Regions from separate parts of the Lysobacter yangpyeongensis genome, predicted to be linked through region 2. Evidence: predicted binding sites of a transcription regulator. Region 2 holds the regulator's gene; each other region holds the start of a gene.

Region 1 (5,683 bases), on a different contig from region 2:
CGCCGCTCACGCTTTCGGTGTTGACCTTGGGGCTGTTGAGGATCAGCTTGAGGTCGCCGCTGACGCTGTCGATGGTGGCTTCGCGCGGTGCGCCGACGACGGTGATGTCGCCGCTGACGCTGTCGATCGCCAGCTCGCCCGAGGCGATGCCGCTGACGTCGATGTCGGCGGACACGCCATCGATATCCAGGTCCGCCTGCAGCGGCACCATCAGCCGCAGGTGCGAGGGTTCGCTCTTGTCGCTGCCGGAGAAGAAGCCGAGGCCGCCGGTTTTCGGGTACTTCACCTTCACCAGCAGGTGCTGCGCGTCGCCGGTGATCTCGAGCTTTTCGACGCCCTGGCCGAGGCTGCCTTCGACCTTCACTTCGCGGCGGTCCCAGGCCCGCACCTCGATGCTGCCCTTCAGGTTGTCGACGGTGAGGTGGCCGCGCGCGTCCAGCGGGCGGGTTTCGTTGATCGGCGTGGCGGCCAGTGCGCTGTTGAACAGCGCCGATCCGGCGAGCGCGCCGGCGATGAGCAGGGAAGGGAATCGGGACATGGGATTTCTCCGGACAGCTTCTGGAATTCCTGGGACAGTGATGTGGATCAGGTGTAGGCCATGCGCTGGGCGAGCGCGAGGCGGTGGGCGTAGGTGCGGCGCAATTGTTCCAGCAGCAGGACCGAATCCGGATCGCGCGCGAGCGCGGCGCGGATCGTGGCGGCGTCGCGATCGAGCGCTTCCACGGTCGGCTGCAGCGTCGCCGGGGTCGGCGCCTGCATTTCCTGCAGCGCTGCCTGGTACTGGCGGGTCAGGCCGTCGGCTTCACGCTGCACGAGCGTCGGGGATGCGGGCGCGGCGACCTGCGTGCCGCGGGCGAACCAGCCCGCGACGCCCACCGCCAGCACCAGGCTGGCGGCGAGGGCGAGCGGGCGCAGCCAGCGCCGCGATCGCGGCGCGGTGCGCTGCGCCGGCAGGCGTGCGGCGATGCCGGGCCACAGGTCGTGCGAGGGCGGCGTGTCCTGACGCAGGGCGCGCAGTTGCCAGCGCAAGGCGTCCGGAAAATCGTGATGGTCGGTGGTGTTCATGCGTGTCCCTCCAGCCGCGCGCGCAACAGATGGCGGGCGCGGTGCAATTGCGCTTTCGAGCTGCCGACGGCCATGCCGAGTTCGGCGGCGATTTCCTCGTGCTGCCAGCCTTCCACGTCGTACAGGACCAGCACCGCGCGGGCGCGCGGCGGCAGGCTGGCGATCGCGCGCTCCAGGTCCATCGTCAGCGCGGTCGAATGGCCGGCGGAGTCGGCCGTGCCCAGCGTGTCGAAGGCATCCTCGTCGCCGTCGTCGTGCGGCCGGCTGCGGCGGCTGCGCAGGTCCATCAGGGCGGTGTTGACCGCCAGCCGGTGCAGCCAGGTGGAGAAGGCCGATTCGAAGCGGAAGGCCGGCAGCGCCTGCCAGGCGCGGACGAAGGCGTCCTGGGTCAGATCCTCGGCCCGGGCGCCGTGCCCGCCCACGAGCCGGGCGATCGCCCCGTGGACCCGGCCCACGTGGCGCCGGTACAGGCCCTCGAAGGCGGACACTTCGCCCCGCGCGGCCGCGGCGATCAGCGCGCGTTCGTCGTCGGTGCCCGTTTCGGGCTGGGGGTCGGTTTCGAGGGGCATCACGGCAGTGAGCATAGCCAGACAGATGCGGCGACCACGCGGAGTGTTTAAACGGGTGCGGGGGCGCCCAATCCGGTCAGGGCGCCAGGGGCGCTTCCCGCGAGCAAGCTCCTGGGGTCCAGGGTTCCACCTGTTGAGGTCCGCGGGTCCTTGGCTGGACCTTCTCAGGTTCAGGCTCGGGGCTTTGAGGTCCACCGCTGGACCTCCCCCGGTTGAGGCTCCGGGCCTTGAGGTCCACCGTTGGACCTTGTGAGGTCCAGGTCCCGAGCCCTGAGGTCCATGGCTGGACCTTCCCAGGTCCACGTTCGGCGCCTTGGGGGCCATGGTTGGACCGCCTGGGGTGCATGCTCCGGGCTGTAAGGTCCATGGTTGGACCTGTTGGGGTCCAATCGCGCGCAGGGGCGTCCGACCCGGCCGCCGGCCCATGAACAGGCGTCCGCACGGGGACGGGCGGTTGCCGCTACGGGCGTCCGGACCCGTTCCATCCATGCAACGCTCCGGAACTTCCCCAGTCTTTAGCAGTCCCACACCTCGACTGCTAAGATCCTGCCCATGACCCAGACTGCCTCCACCGCCCTCGTCGCCAACAACCTGCCGATCCCCGCCTTCAACGGGCTGGCCGCGCTCGGCTCGCTGGACGCCTACATCGGCGCGGTGCACCAGATCCCGGTGCTCACCGCCGAAGACGAACAGGCGCTCGCCCGCCGCTACCGCGACCACGACGACCTCGACGCCGCCCGCGAACTGGTGCACTCGCACCTGCGCTTCGTCGTCCACGTCGCCCGCGGCTACAACGGCTACGGCCTGCAGATGGGCGACCTGATCCAGGAAGGCAACATCGGCCTGATGAAGGCGGTCAAGCGCTTCGATCCCGACCAGGGCGTGCGCCTGGTGTCCTTCGCGGTGCACTGGATCCGCGCCGAGATGCACGAGTTCATCCTCAAGAACTGGCGCATCGTGAAGGTCGCCACGACCAAGGCGCAGCGCAAGCTGTTCTTCAACCTGCGCAAGTCCAAGACCCGCCTGGGCTGGATGAACGCCGAGGAAGTGCGCGCCGTGGCCGCCGACCTCAACGTGTCCGAGCGCGAAGTGTTGGAAATGGAATCGCGCCTGTCCGGTCGCGACATCGGCTTCGATGCGCCCGCCGACGAGGACGACGAACACGCGCCGCCGTCGCCGGCCGCCTACCTGCGCGCCGACGCCGAGGATCCCGCGCAGGCCTACGAACGCGCCGATGGCGAGGACAACCAGCTCGAGCTGCTGCGCGAAGGCCTGGCCAACCTCGATGCCCGTTCGCGCGACATCATCAAGCGTCGCTGGCTCGATGCCGACAGCAAGATCACGCTGCAGGAGCTGGCCGACGAATACGGCGTCAGCGCCGAACGCATCCGCCAGATCGAAGCGAACGCGCTGAAGAAGATGAAGGCGCTGTTCGCGGCGTAAGGCAACCACGACGCGGAAGCGTTGAAGACGAAACGGCCCGGAAAATTCCGGGCCGTTCGTTTTTGCGGACGGTCAGTGGGCCTGGACCGCCTGCGGCTTGGGCGCCTGCGCGTGCAGGCGTTGTTCTTCCTGCTGCTGCAGTTGCACGTTGATCGCGACCTGGCGCGCCTGCTCGCTGCTTTCGGCCAGCGATTGCGACGAAGCCTGCTGCGTGCCGATCGCGTCGGTGGTGCGGTTGAGCGCCGGTTCGTCGCGCAGCGGGTTGACCTGGACCGCGCGCGCGAGGCTGCCCTGGGTGTTCAGCTCGACCCGGTCGATCCGATCGATCCGCTCGCGCAGCACTTCGACCGTCAGCGCACCCGCCAGCTGCTCGCTATGTGGCCCGGGCTTGATGCCGCGTTGCGCTTCGGCCGCGTGGACCTTTTCCAGCACCTGCTGATAGCGCGCGTGGTACGGATGCTCCGGATGCGTCAACAGTTGCTGGTCCGCCTGCCTGAGCAGTGCCTGCGTCTTCGGCCCGGCCACACCCAACCCCTGGAGCCCGTGCTCGCGCTGGAACGCCTGCAGTGCATGCCGAGTCCGGTCGCCGAAGTCGCCGTCGGCGACCAGGGGTCTGTGGTCGGCATCGCGGTAGCCCAGTCTCCGCAGGGTTTCCTGCAGGCGGGTGACTTCCTTGCTCTTGTCGCCGTGCTGCAGAACGGCGTCGTCGCCGGCACCGCGCCGGGCCTGCGGGGCCGGTGAGGCGGCCATATGGGGCGATTGCGAGCGCCCTTCGCTGTGGATCAGGTCGCGCGCCTTGGCCAGCGGATCGGTCGCATACAGTTCCACGCCACGACTCTGCTTGGATTGCAGGTAGCGATCGAGCGGAATCATTTCCACCCCTTCGCCACCACGCGACTGGCTGATCATCAGGTTCCCGGAGTTCGGATCGCGGACGACCATGGTGATGTGGTCGATGCCCTTGTATCGGCCGGCAGGTTCCCAGCTTTGCTTGCCATTGTTCTCGCCGATGATCATGCCCTCCGCGAGCATGTCGGCCGTGAGCGGCGACCTGTGCAGGATCCCCGTCCGCTCGACCGTCTGCCGGATCATCTGATCGGATGTCGTCGTGGTGAACAGATCGCGGTTGTTGAAGACAGTACGCCCGGCTTCTCTGTTCACCTCGGACATGGAGGCGTTCTGCAGTTCCTTGACCCAGCCTGCGCAGTCGATCCTGCCGTTGGCCAGGTTCTTTGCGCCAAGACCGTACCTTACATGGTCGTATCGGATTCCCAGATCGTACGCAGCATTGAGGGTGATGCCAGCTACGGCCGCTTCCTGATTGGCAGGCGGGCTCTGGTGCTGAGTCTGCACGTGATCGGCGGTTGCAACACTGCGCCAGGCATCGTTGGGTGCGACACCGCGGTCGATGAGCGTCCGATACTGAGTGCGCATCGCGTTCAGCGCGGTCGCTGATTCTTCGAGCGTGATGCTGCCGTGGTTGGCGCCACCGTAGTGGCTTCGCCCTTCCTTGCTTGGATCACCGAAGCTCGCCCATTCGCAAGCGAGTGCGTATTGGGCGTTGTGGAGGGTCGCGTCGGGCTTGCCCACGATGTAATCGTGGATGGCCGGGCGCTTGGTGACTATCAGGTACTCGGAAAAGATCCGGTCCTGGACCTGTGGAGTGAACCGCTCACCGGGTTGCAACCCCAGGCGCGCCACGGCGTCATCCATCGTCTGGGGAATGATCTGGTACTTGCCGACGGCGAATAACCTGTCGGGGTCGCGGCGAGAAGCGTGTTGCAGTTCCTGGAGCTGCCCAACGGTAAGTTGGGAAAAATCGATGGGACGGTCGGCCGGGCGTATGCGCTGATTCCCTTCCGAATCGACATATGTGCCCCGGTTGTAGGCGTTGTAGGCGGCTGCGCCGGATTCTCCTCTCCGGATAAGGTCGAGTAGTGGATTCCCGCTCATTGAGTAACTTCCTGTCTGGTCAAGATGGATGAATGGATTGCCTGAAGAAACTTCGTCCTGAATCTTCCTCAGCCATCGCAAGCGGATTCGCTTGCCATGAACCGGACACTTGCCAGATCCGGTTCATCCTGGCGCTTCATGCGCCTTGCCGCTGTCGCGGCATTCCTGCTGCCGAGCCGTGAGTCGCCTGCGCGCGGCGAATACGTCACTTCTCCTGGATGACCTCCCAATCCAGGACCTGAAGACCTGAGTCCTCCCCGCTTACATTCCAATCCTTGAGCTCGCCCAACCCGGTGACTTCCAGGCGCAAGCCGGACCCGTTGCGGAATATGGAGAGACTCCTGGCATCGCCGCTGTAGGCGCTCAGCTCTGGAATCTCGTCGCAGGCCCGGCATGACATCAGGCTCGCGTCGCCAGCACACAGCGCGACGTGATCGGCACCTGCCACGTTAGCCTTGCACATCGGGTCGACGGCTGGCGTCCACCCGAGCGCGATGGCTTCGCTCCGGAAGTCGGCGTACGCCATACCCTTCTTGGCCACGCGCGCCAGCGCAGCGGTGGCGGAGGGGCTCATATCCTTGGACGAAGTGCTTTCCATCGCGGGCGCGTTCTCAGTGGGGTGGGGCTGTGAGCCGACATGCTCCATTGAGTTC
Region 2 (5,683 bases):
CCGAAGGCATCGGGATCGATGTCCAGGTCGCTGCGCACGCGATCGAGCAGAGCGAGGGCTTCGTCGATCTGGATTGCGGCGTTGTCCAGCATCGCATCGACATCGCCGAGTCGCGGTTCGTGCTCGGCGACGCGTTGCAGTTCGCTCCGGACCTGGTGCAGCGCACGCGTCAGCGAGGTGCCTTCATCGCCGCCCAGCTGCGCCAGCGCGCCGTCGCAGGCTGCGATCAGACCGGCGGCATGCGCGTGACGGCGGTGGTCGGCGAGCAGCTTCTCCAGCGACTCCGGATCGAGGGTCTCCCGGTCCAGCTCCGCGAACTGATGTTCGAGCCAGCCGATGCGATCGGAGACGTCGCCCTGCGCGAGCAGCGCGTCGCGTTCGCGCAGCAGTTCGCTCCAGGTGAGGGCGGCTTCGGCCACGGTTTCGAGTTCGCGACGGGTGCGGCCGTAGGCGTCCAGCAAGGCCAGCTGGCTGGTGCGGGCCAGCAGTGCCTGGTGTTCGTGCTGCCCGTGGATTTCCACCAGCAGACCGGCCAGTTCGCCCAGCTGCGCTACCGTCGCCGGCCGACCGTTGATCCAGGCTCGCGAGCCGCCATCGGCGCGGATCACCCGGCGGATCTGGCACGTCGCCGGCTGGTCCGGGTCGCCGTCCACGTCGTCCAGCGCGTTCTCCCGCAGCCAGGCAAGGGCGGGGGAGGCATCGTCCAGGATGAATCCGGCGGTGAGTTCGGCCCGCTCGGCCCCGTGCCGGACCACGCCGCTGTCGGCGCGCAGGCCCGAGAGCAGGCCCAGCGCGTCGACCAGCAGCGACTTGCCGGCGCCGGTTTCGCCGGAAATGACGGTCAGTCCCCGGCCGAAATCCAGTTCCGCGCTGCGGACGACGGCGAAATCCTTGATGGCGAGATGGGAAAGCATGGAGCGATTGTAAGCGGGGCCGAATGACGGAACCTCGCTTCTATCCGCAACGCGTCTCACCCGGCGACACGCCGATGATGGCCTTGGACCGCTTGCGTGCGGCCCGGGCCGGCTTTATATCGCCGACATGAGCCGCCATCCTGCCGACCTCGCCAGCCTCGATCCGCGCGCGCGCCAATTGCTGCGCACGCTGATCGGGCGCTACATCCAGAGCGGCGAACCGGTGGGCTCGCAGACACTGGCGCGTCACGCGGGTCTCGACGTGAGCGCGGCGACCATCCGCAACATCCTGTCGGATCTCGAGGAAATCGGTCTGCTGAGCGCCCCCCACACCTCGGCGGGGCGCATTCCCACGGCGCAGGGTTACCGCCTGTTCGTGGACTCGCTGCTGCAGGTGCGGCCGCTGCCCGAGGGCGAGGTCGCCCGGTTGCGTAGCGAACTGCCGGCCGGGTCGGGGACGCAGGCCCTGCTGGGCAGCGCCTCCGAACTGCTGTCGGCGATGACCCATTTCGTCGGCGTGGTCAGCGTGCCGCGACGCGAGCAGTTCGCGTTCCGGCGCATCGAGTTCGTGCCGCTGGATGCGCAACGCGTGATGGCAATCCTCGTCTTCGCCGACAACGAAGTGCAGAACCGCATCATCCAAACGCGGCGGGCCTACGAGACCGGCGAACTGGAGCGTGTCGCCAATTACCTCAATACCCACTTCGCCGGTCGCACCCTGCCGGACATCCGCGTGTGCCTGCTGCGCGAATTGCGCAACGCGCGCGACGAGATGGAAACGCTGTTGTCGCGATCGGTGGAGCTGGCCGAACAGGTGCTGACCCCGGGCAACGACGACATGGTCCTGGCCGGCCAGACCCGGCTGATGGGCGTGCAGGAACTGAACGACCTGGACCGGTTGCGGGAACTGTTCGAGGCCTTCGCGCGCAAGCGCGAGATCCTGCAGTTGCTCGAGCGCACCGTGCGTGCACCGGGCGTTCGCATCTTCATCGGCGAGGAGACCGGTCTCGCGCCCCTGGAGGGTATGTCGCTGGTGACCGCCCCGTACGCTGCGGGCGGGCATGTGCTCGGGGTCCTGGGGGTGATCGGCCCCAGCCGCATGGCCTACGACCGCGTCATTCCCGTGGTCCAGGCAGCCGCCGAGGCGCTGGGGGCGGCGATCCACCCCGACGCAGGCCTTTAGTCGGCTCCGTCGTCGGCAGGTGAAGGCCGCTTGAATCGTTCGGTCCGAGGCCCCATTGCTGCGGCGTGCGCATTTCGCGCAAGGCAGGCCCACGCCCACGATGACGACCGAACCGATGCAAGAAGCGAACGGCGAGAACACCAACGCCACCCTCAATGACTCCAATTCCCAGGCCGCCGAGCTGGACGCGCTGAAGGCCGAAGTGACGCGCCTGCGCGAAGAATCGCTGCGCGAGCGCGCCGAACTCGACAACCAGCGCAAGCGCCTGGCGCGCGACATCGACATGGCCCGCAAGTTCGCCAACGAGCGCCTGCTCGGTGACCTGCTGCCCGTGATCGACAGCCTCGAAGCCGGTCTTGCAGTGAAGGCGGATACCGCCCAGCACCTGCGCGAAGGCATGGAACTCACCCTGCGACAGCTGCTGAAAGTGGCGACCGACAACGGCCTCGTCGCCGTAGATCCCGTGGGCCAGCCTTTCAATCCCGAACACCACCAGGCCATGAGCATGGTCGATGGCGACGGCCATGCGCCGGGGCATGTGGTGCAGGTCTACCAGAAGGGTTGGCTGCTGAACGACCGGCTCCTGCGCCCGGCCCTGGTGACGGTCAGCAAGCACGATTGACACCCGCCTGCCGCCGAACCCTTGAACGGCGCAAGGCGATCCCCCAGATAGCGCACATCAGCGGTCCGGTACCGCTACAACGAACCAAGATTCGCGAGAGGAAACACCAATGGCAAAGATCATCGGCATCGACCTGGGCACGACCAACTCGTGCGTGGCGATCATGGAAGGCGGCAAGGCCCGCGTCATCGAGAACGCCGAAGGCGATCGCACCACGCCGTCGATCGTCGCGTTCACCAAGGACGGCGAAGTCCTGGTGGGCGCCTCCGCCAAGCGCCAGGCCGTCACCAACCCCAAGAACACCTTCTACGCGGTGAAGCGCCTGATCGGCCGCAAGTTCACCGACGCCGAAGTGCAGAAGGACATCGGCCTGGTCCCGTACAAGATCACCCAGCATGAAAACGGCGATGCGTGGGTCGAGACCGCCGACGGCAAGAAGATGGCGCCGCAGCAGATCTCGGCCGAGGTGCTGGCCAAGATGAAGAAGACGGCGGAAGCCTACCTGGGCGAGACCGTCACCGAAGCCGTCATCACCGTGCCGGCCTACTTCAACGACAGCCAGCGCCAGGCGACCAAGGACGCCGGCAAGATCGCCGGCCTCGACGTCAAGCGCATCATCAACGAGCCCACCGCGGCCGCGCTGGCCTACGGCATGGACAAGAAGGGCGGCGACCGCAAGGTGGCCGTGTACGACCTCGGCGGCGGCACCTTCGACGTGTCGATCATCGAGATCGCGTCGGTCGACGGCGAGATGCAGGTCGAAGTGCTGTCCACGAACGGCGACACCTTCCTCGGCGGCGAAGACTTCGACAAGCGCGTCATCGACTACCTCGTCGACGAATTCAACAAGGACCAGGGCATCGACCTGCGCAAGGATCCACTGGCGCTGCAGCGCCTGAAGGACGCAGCCGAGCGCGCCAAGATCGAGCTGTCCTCGTCGCAGCAGACCGAAGTGAACCTGCCGTACGTGACGGCCGACGCCTCCGGTCCGAAGCACCTCAACATCAAGCTGACCCGCGCCAAGCTCGAAGCGCTGGTCGACGACTTGGTCAAGAAGACCATCGAACCCTGCCGCGTCGCGCTGAACGACGCTGGTCTGCGCGCGTCGGACATCGCCGAGGTCATTCTCGTCGGCGGCCAGACCCGCATGCCGAAGGTGCAGCAGGCGGTGACCGACTTCTTCGGCAAGGAGCCGCGCAAGGACGTCAACCCGGACGAAGCCGTGGCCGTGGGCGCCGCGATCCAGGGCGGTGTGCTGCAGGGCGACGTCAAGGACGTGCTGCTGCTCGACGTGACCCCGCTGTCGCTGGGCATCGAAACCCTGGGCGGCGTGTTCACCAAGATCATCGAGAAGAACACCACGGTGCCGACCAAGGCTTCGCAGGTCTTCTCGACCGCCGAGGACAACCAGTCCGCCGTGACCGTGCATGTGCTTCAGGGCGAGCGCGAACAGGCCCGCTACAACAAGTCGCTGGCCCGCTTCGACCTGGCGGGTATCGAGCCCGCGCCGCGCGGCATGCCGCAGATCGAGGTCTCGTTCGACATCGACGCCAACGGCATCGTCCACGTGACCGCCAAGGACAAGAAGACCGGCAAGGAGCAGAAGGTCGAGATCAAGGCCGGTTCCGGCCTGTCCGAGGACGAGATCGCGAAGATGGTGCAGGACGCCGAAGCGCACCGCGAGGAAGACAAGAAGTTCCATGAGCTGGTGCAGGCACGCAACCACGCCGACGGCCTGATCCATGCAGCGCGCAACGCGATCAAGGAGCATGGCGAGAAGGTGCCGGGCGACGCGATCGGTCGCGCCGAGGGCGCCATCGCCGAACTCGAAACTGCGATGAAGGGCGACGACAAGGCCCAGATCGAGGCCAAGTCGAAGGCGCTGGAGGAAGCTGCGCAGTCCCTGTTCGCCGCCGCTTCGGCGGGCCAGCCGGGTCCGGACGTGGGTGCCGGCTCCGCCGGCGGCGCGTCGCAGGACGACGTCGTCGATGCCGAGTTCACCGAAGTCAAGGACGACAAGAAGCCGTAAGGCCAGGAGTCGGAAATGGGGAATCGGGAATCGGAACAGCGATGCTTCGGCTCGCGCTCCGTAATTTCCGGTTCCCCGTTCTTGTGTCCGCAGTCGAAAGACGATCCCGCTGCTTTCTGACGATTCCCTTTTCCCGATTCCCTATTCCCGGCTCCAATGAGTAAGCGCGACTACTACGAAGTCCTGGGCGTGGCCCGTGACGCCAGCGAGGAAGACCTCAAGAAGGCCTACCGTCGTTGCGCGATGAAGTACCACCCGGACCGCAATCCCGGCGACCACGCGGCCGAAGCGTCGTTCAAGGAATGCAAGGAAGCCTATGAAGTGCTGTCGGATGCGGCCAAGCGCCGCATGTACGACCAGCACGGCCATGCCGCCTTCGAACACGGCATGGGCGGCGGCGCCGGAGCCGGCGCGTACGCCGACATGGGCGATATTTTCGGGGACATCTTCGGCAACATCTTCGGCGGCGGTGCCGGTGCGCGCGGGCCGCGTCGCGGCGCCGACATCGGCTACGTGATGGAGCTGTCGCTGGAGGAAGCCGTCGGCGGGATCGAGAAGCAGATCGAAATCCCCACGCTCGACGAGTGCGACACCTGCAAGGGCACCGGATCGTCGGACGGCAAGCTCGAGAATTGCGGCACCTGCCACGGCCGTGGTCAGGTGCGCTTCCAGCGCGGCATCTTCTCGATGCAGCAGACCTGCCCGCATTGCGGTGGCCGCGGTCGGGTCGTGACCAGTCCCTGCGCGGATTGCCACGGCCAGGGCCGCGTCGAGCGGACCAAGCGCCTGCAGGTCAAGATTCCCGCCGGCGTCGACAACGGCGACCGCATCCGCCTGGCCGGCGAGGGCGAAGCCGGTCCGGCCGGTTCGCCTCCGGGCGACCTCTACGTCGAGGTGCGCGTACGCCCGCACGACATCTTCGAGCGCGACGGCGA
Region 3 (5,683 bases), on a different contig from region 2:
CTGGTCGAAGTAGACGATGACGTCACCGAAATGCTCGTCGTGATGGCGCGTGCCCGCGGGCCACCGCGGTGCCGCAAGTGCGATCCCCGCCTTCGCCGCCGCATCGAGCCGGAACGAGGTCTTGTCGCGATACAGGTAATAGCCGTGCGCCGGCGTGAAGCGCAGCAGCAGCGTATTGCCGTCGCCGACGATCGCCTCGAACGCGAAGGCCTGTTCCGGCGGCAGCGGTTCGGCGTCGATCGCGCCCGCACCGGAGCTGCCGAGCAGTCCGCCACCCCGCGGCACGCCACGCGCGCTGCCGCGGCCGAAATCCACCACCGGTTCGTCGGCGGCCGCGGGCAAGGCGACGGTGACATTGCGCGTCTGCGGCGGATAGCAGATGCCCGCATCCGCGCAGCCCTGGTAGCGCACCTTGAGCGTGGCCGAGGCCGCGCGCGCCTGGCCGGGCACGACGACCATCAGCGCCTCGCGATACGTCTCGACCCGGCCGAAGATCTCGTCGGTATGCGGCACGCCGGCGGGAATCTGCGGCGCGTCGGCGGCGAAGCCCGCGTCCGCCTGGATCCGCAGCTGGTGCCGGTACAGGTAGCAGCCGGGGGCGATCTTCCAGCGCAGTTCGATGCGGTCGGCCGCGGTCGCCTGCGCCGAGAGCACGAAAGCCTCTTCGACCGGCAACAGGTTGTCGGCGTCCTTGCACGAGGGCGCGGCGGCCAGGGTCGGTGCGATGCCCGCGCCCCACAGCGCGGCGACGGCGAGGAACCAGGGAAGCAGGGCGCGCACGCGCGCAGGCGAAGAATTCATGCGGATCAGGCGTCGGGACCGGGCAGGGGGGCGGATTCCGCCGTTACCCAGTCGAGATAGGCAGGGAGGCCGGAGCGGACTTCGACCGCGACCAGTTCCGGCAGTTCATAGGGATGCAGGGCGCGCAGCCGCGCGGTCAGCGCTTCCAGACGATCGGCGGTGGTCTTGATCAGCAGCAGAACCTCGTCGGCCTCCTCGACCTGGCCCTGCCAGCGATAGGTGGAACGGATGCCGGGAACGCGGTTCACGCAGGCGGCGAGCCGTTCGGTGACCAGCGCCTGCGCGATGCGTTCGGCGCTCGCCGCGTCGGGACAGGTGCTGTAGGCGAGCAGGACGGGCATCGGGCAATTGTACCGGCGGGGGTCCGGCGCCTGGTTTGCCGCAACAACGAAAAAGCCCGGGCAGGCCCCGGGCTTTTCCTGCCTCCATGGCCGGAGCGTCAGTTCAACTGGCAACTGGCCGGCTTGGTCGAAGTGAACAAGGCCGACGTCGCCCACTCGGGATGGTCGATGAAGGGATTGCGGTTGCCCTGGAAGCTGTAGATCACCTCGTTGCGCTCGCGCTCCGCCGCATCCGGCGGATCGGCCTGGTGCCACGCCAGCAGCGTCGACAGCAGGCCCATGTAGGCCGGCGAGGCGGAGGTGATCACGATCCTGCTGCGATCGTCGGTCAGTTCCAGGTCGGGCTCGCTCTGCCCGTTCCGGTCGACGCCGCCTTCGTAGCGGATGGCCATGTACAGCACCGCGCGCGCGACGTCGCCCTTGCGATGGCCCCAGACCTGGAACGAGCCGCTGTTGCCGTCGGGGCCTTTCACCCAGTTCGAATTGCCCGGGTACACGCCGGTGCCGCCACCGAAGCCGTTGTTGGCTTCGGTCGCGCGTTCGCCGCAGCCGCCGGCGAGCGTGCAGTCGGCGTACGGCTTGTTGCCGCGATCGGCGTTCCACGTGGTGTCGCTCAGGTACAGCATGTGCGTGTCGGTGTAGGGCGAATACGGCAGGCCCTTGTCGCCGGTGGGCGTGCCGAAGCCGAGCGAGTTCGGCCAGGTGTGCTCGCGGTTGTAGGTCAGTCCGGTACCGGTGCCCGCGCGTTCGCTGCCCTTGAGGTAGCTGCGGTTGCGGTACACGTCGAGGACGCGGCTGGCGTTGTCGGGATCCTCGTCGGCGATCTCGAGGATGCTCCAGGTATTGGTGGTGCCGCCGCTGTACGGATAGGCCGCGTGATCCTTGATGGTTTCGTGCAGCGAACAGCGCAGCTGGCTGGCGCTGCCGGTATTGACGTGCGCGTAGTAGCCCGTGCCGCCGCTCGCGGCGACGGTGAAATTCACCACCTTGTTCTGCGCCAGCTTCGCGCCACCGGTGTCGGTCACCCGGGTCGCATCGATGGTGAACGTGCAGGTTTCGCCGCCGATGAGGGTTTTGCCCGTGGTGGCGGTGAATCCGGTGCTGCTGGCCGGATACGTCAGCGGCACCGTGCCCGACTGCGTGCATTGCAGCGCGAATGCGCCGCTGGTGAGCGTCACCGCTTCGCTGAAGGTGACGGAGATGTCGGTCGCGGCGGCGACGCCGGTGGCGCCGTCGGCGGGCGAGGTCGACACCACGGTCGGCGGCGGATTGGGCGCGGTGAAACTCTGCGCGTTGTTGCAGGTGCCGAAGGTCTGCGTGGCCGACGCGCGCCAGGTGAAGTTGGCATAGCCGCTGCCGCTGCCGCCGAGCTGCAGCGAGGTGTTCGACGGCGATTCGCTTTCGGACACCGGCAGATTGCTGCTGGTACGGCCCGCGGCCGGGCCGTTCGACGCGGTGATCGCGCCTTCGTAGCTGAGGAACTGCACGACCTGCCCGTTGCCGTTGACCAGGGCGATGCCGTCGTTGGCACCGTTCTGGATGCCGTTGGCGGCATAGCTCAGCGTCGCGATGCGCACGCTGCCGCCGCAGGTCACCGTGCTGCCGGCGGGCACCGGGTCGTTGTCGTAATAGGTCGCGGCCGACGGCGTGGCGCCGTTGTAGAGATAGAGGCGATAGCCCGACAGGCTTTCGCCATTCGTGGCGACCACCTCGATGCGCTCGCCGGTATCGCTACCGTTGTTGTCGTAATGGATCTCGTTGATGAAGACCTCGGCCGACGCCGCCAGCGGCGTGAGCGCGAGCACGGCGGCGAAGGCGCCGCAACGGGCACCACGGATCGACAGCTTCATGCAGGACTCCCTCCCAAGGAAGCCGCGACTCTAGCGGGCGCGGATGACCGTTCGCATGCGGCAGCGCCGCACCGGTCGACCTGGGCGTCCGCTCAGCGGGCGCTGCCGATCTTGCGGCCGGTACGCAGCGACGCGAGTTGCTCCACCACTTCCACCAGCGGCGCGCGCGCGCGCGTGGGCGCATCGCGGAAGGCGAGGATCAGGCGCAGTTCGATCGGATCCTCGATCAGCAGGGCGTCGGCCGCGGCGACCGAGTCCAGCGCCGTATCGCTGGACAGGCTCATCTTGCCGCGGCCGGTCGCGAGCCATTCGAACTGCACGCCGCAGGCCAGCGCGACCTCGCGCATGTGGGTCACGCTCGGATGCTTGCCGTTGTTGGTTTCCCAGTGGCTGACGGCACTGCGCTGCACGCCGATCGCACCGGCCAGCGCGGCCTGGGAGAGGCCGGCATGGCGCCGGGCGAGGCGGATGCGTTGCTGGGGCGTCATGCGTGGGAGCTCCCTGGACGGTCCGGATAGGCCGATTGTTACCGTAAGTCACGTCGCTAGCAAAAGACACCAAGCGGTGTGCGCCGCTGGTCTCCTAAATTCGGGTTAAACCATTATGAATCAGCAGCTTAAAGCGATAAAACGTGCCAATCCGATACCAATAGTAACCAAATGACTACGATTTCATACTGGACAACCCGCCACGACCGGCACAAATTGGCCCCGTCCGGCACGGATGTCGGCGTCGACAAGAGGTCAGGTACGGAGACGCGGCGCGGGAATGCGCCATGCCGAGGACGGCCATCTCCAAACCGGAAAGAGCGCGAACCCCTGTCCGCGCTCTTTCTTTCTTTTCAGGCCTCCGAAGGTCCGGACGTTCCCCGTCCGGACCTTTTTTCTTTCCGGCGCTTGAAAGCGTCCGCTGCGGCCCCATCTGCTGCCAGTCCCGGCTCGCCCGGGTCTTTCTACGCCCCAGGTCTGGCACTCGCCCATGGCGACTGCTAAAGCCAGGGGCATTTGTCCCGTCAATCAACCAGTTACGTGAGGGTTGCCATGAATATCAAGCCGCTGTTCGACCGCGTGGTCATCAAGCGCATGGAAGAGGAAAAGCTGTCCGCGGGCGGCATCGTGATCCCGGACTCGGCCACCGAGAAGCCGATCAAGGGTGAAGTCGTCGCCGTCGGCGACGGCAAGGTCTTCGACAACGGCAACGTCCGCGCCCCCAAGGTCAAGGTCGGCGACAAGGTGCTGTTCGGCAAGTACAGCGGCACCGAAGTGAAGCTCGACGGCACCGAATACCTGGTGGTGAAGGAAGACGACATCTTCGCGACGATCGGCTGATCGCGCGTCCGCTTCCGATTTTCCTTTTCGACTGAATTCTTTTTGAGGTAATCGCAATGGCTGCTAAGGAAATCCGCTTCGGCGAAGACGCGCGCACCAAGATGCTGCGCGGCGTGAACGTGCTCGCCAATGCCGTCAAGGCAACGCTCGGCCCGAAGGGCCGCAACGTCGTGCTCGAGAAGAGCTACGGCGCCCCGACCATCACCAAGGACGGCGTGTCCGTCGCCAAGGAAATCGAACTGGCCGACAAGTTCGAGAACATGGGCGCGCAGATGGTCAAGGAAGTCGCTTCCAAGACCTCCGACAACGCCGGTGACGGCACCACCACCGCCACCGTGCTGGCGCAGGCGCTGATCCGCGAAGGCATGAAGGCGGTCGCCGCCGGCATGAACCCGATGGACCTCAAGCGCGGCATCGACAAGGCCGTGGGCGAAGCCGTCGGCGAACTGAAGAAGATCTCCAAGCCGTCGTCGACCTCGAAGGAAATCGCCCAGGTCGGCACCATCTCGGCCAACTCGGACGCCAACATCGGCGACCTGATCGCGCAGGCGATGGACAAGGTCGGCAAGGAAGGCGTGATCACCGTCGAAGACGGCTCGGGCCTGGAGAACGAACTCGACGTCGTCGAGGGCATGCAGTTCGACCGCGGCTACCTGTCGCCGTACTTCATCAACAACCAGCAGTCGATGCAGGCCGAACTGGAAGATCCGTTCATCCTGCTGCACGACAAGAAGATCTCGAACGTGCGCGAACTGCTGCCGGTGCTCGAAGGCGTCGCCAAGGCCGGCAAGCCGCTGCTGATCGTCGCCGAGGAAGTCGAAGGCGAAGCCCTCGCCACCCTCGTCGTCAACACCATCCGCGGCATCGTCAAGGTCTGCGCGGTGAAGGCCCCGGGCTTCGGCGACCGTCGCAAGGCGATGCTGGAAGACATGGCCGTCCTCACCGGCGGCACCGTGATCTCCGAGGAAGTCGGCCTGCAGCTCGAGAAGGCCACCATCAAGGACCTCGGCCGCGCGAAGAAGGTGCAGGTCTCCAAGGAGAACACCACCATCATCGACGGCGCCGGCGAAGTGTCGGGCATCGAAGCGCGCATCAAGCAGATCAAGGCGCAGATCGAAGAAACCTCTTCGGACTACGACCGCGAGAAGCTGCAGGAGCGCGTGGCCAAGCTGGCCGGCGGCGTGGCCGTGATCAAGGTCGGTGCCGCCACCGAAGTCGAGATGAAGGAAAAGAAGGCCCGCGTCGAAGACGCGCTGCACGCCACCCGCGCTGCCGTGGAAGAAGGCATCGTCCCGGGCGGCGGCGTCGCGCTGCTGCGTGCGCAGGCCGCGATCGCCGGCCTGAAGGGCGCCAACGAAGACCA

The links. Region 2 encodes HrcA, which represses chaperone genes, less so after heat shock. Its sites were predicted from a motif close to TTNGCACTCNNNNNNNNNGAGTGCNAA; they were not measured.
Region 1: rpoH (RNA polymerase sigma factor RpoH) is a predicted target of HrcA. The motif match lies at 2,150-2,176, and genes of this name have one in related genera.
Region 3: groES (co-chaperone GroES) is a predicted target of HrcA. The motif match lies at 3,958-3,984, and genes of this name have one in related genera.

What each region holds. Positions count from the first base shown of each region.
Region 1 is NZ_JBHSNM010000002.1:609,962-615,644, reverse strand. It holds gene ACFPN1_RS09635 (DUF4097 family beta strand repeat-containing protein) at 1-538, opposite strand, end outside; gene ACFPN1_RS09630 (hypothetical protein) at 586-1,065, opposite strand; gene ACFPN1_RS09625 (RNA polymerase sigma factor) at 1,062-1,634, opposite strand; gene rpoH (RNA polymerase sigma factor RpoH) at 2,187-3,077, shown strand; gene ACFPN1_RS09615 (XVIPCD domain-containing protein) at 3,150-5,030, opposite strand; gene ACFPN1_RS09610 (hypothetical protein) at 5,236-5,683, opposite strand, start outside.
Region 2 is NZ_JBHSNM010000001.1:871,783-877,465, reverse strand. It holds gene recN (DNA repair protein RecN) at 1-914, opposite strand, end outside; gene hrcA (heat-inducible transcriptional repressor HrcA) at 1,042-2,097, shown strand; gene grpE (nucleotide exchange factor GrpE) at 2,198-2,719, shown strand; gene dnaK (molecular chaperone DnaK) at 2,829-4,748, shown strand; gene dnaJ (molecular chaperone DnaJ) at 4,905-5,683, shown strand, end outside.
Region 3 is NZ_JBHSNM010000009.1:14,960-20,642, forward strand. It holds gene ACFPN1_RS15630 (protein-disulfide reductase DsbD family protein) at 1-780, opposite strand, end outside; gene cutA (divalent-cation tolerance protein CutA) at 807-1,142, opposite strand; gene ACFPN1_RS15640 (endonuclease) at 1,241-2,992, opposite strand; gene ACFPN1_RS15645 (helix-turn-helix transcriptional regulator) at 3,085-3,480, opposite strand; gene groES (co-chaperone GroES) at 4,033-4,320, shown strand; gene groL (chaperonin GroEL) at 4,377-5,683, shown strand, end outside.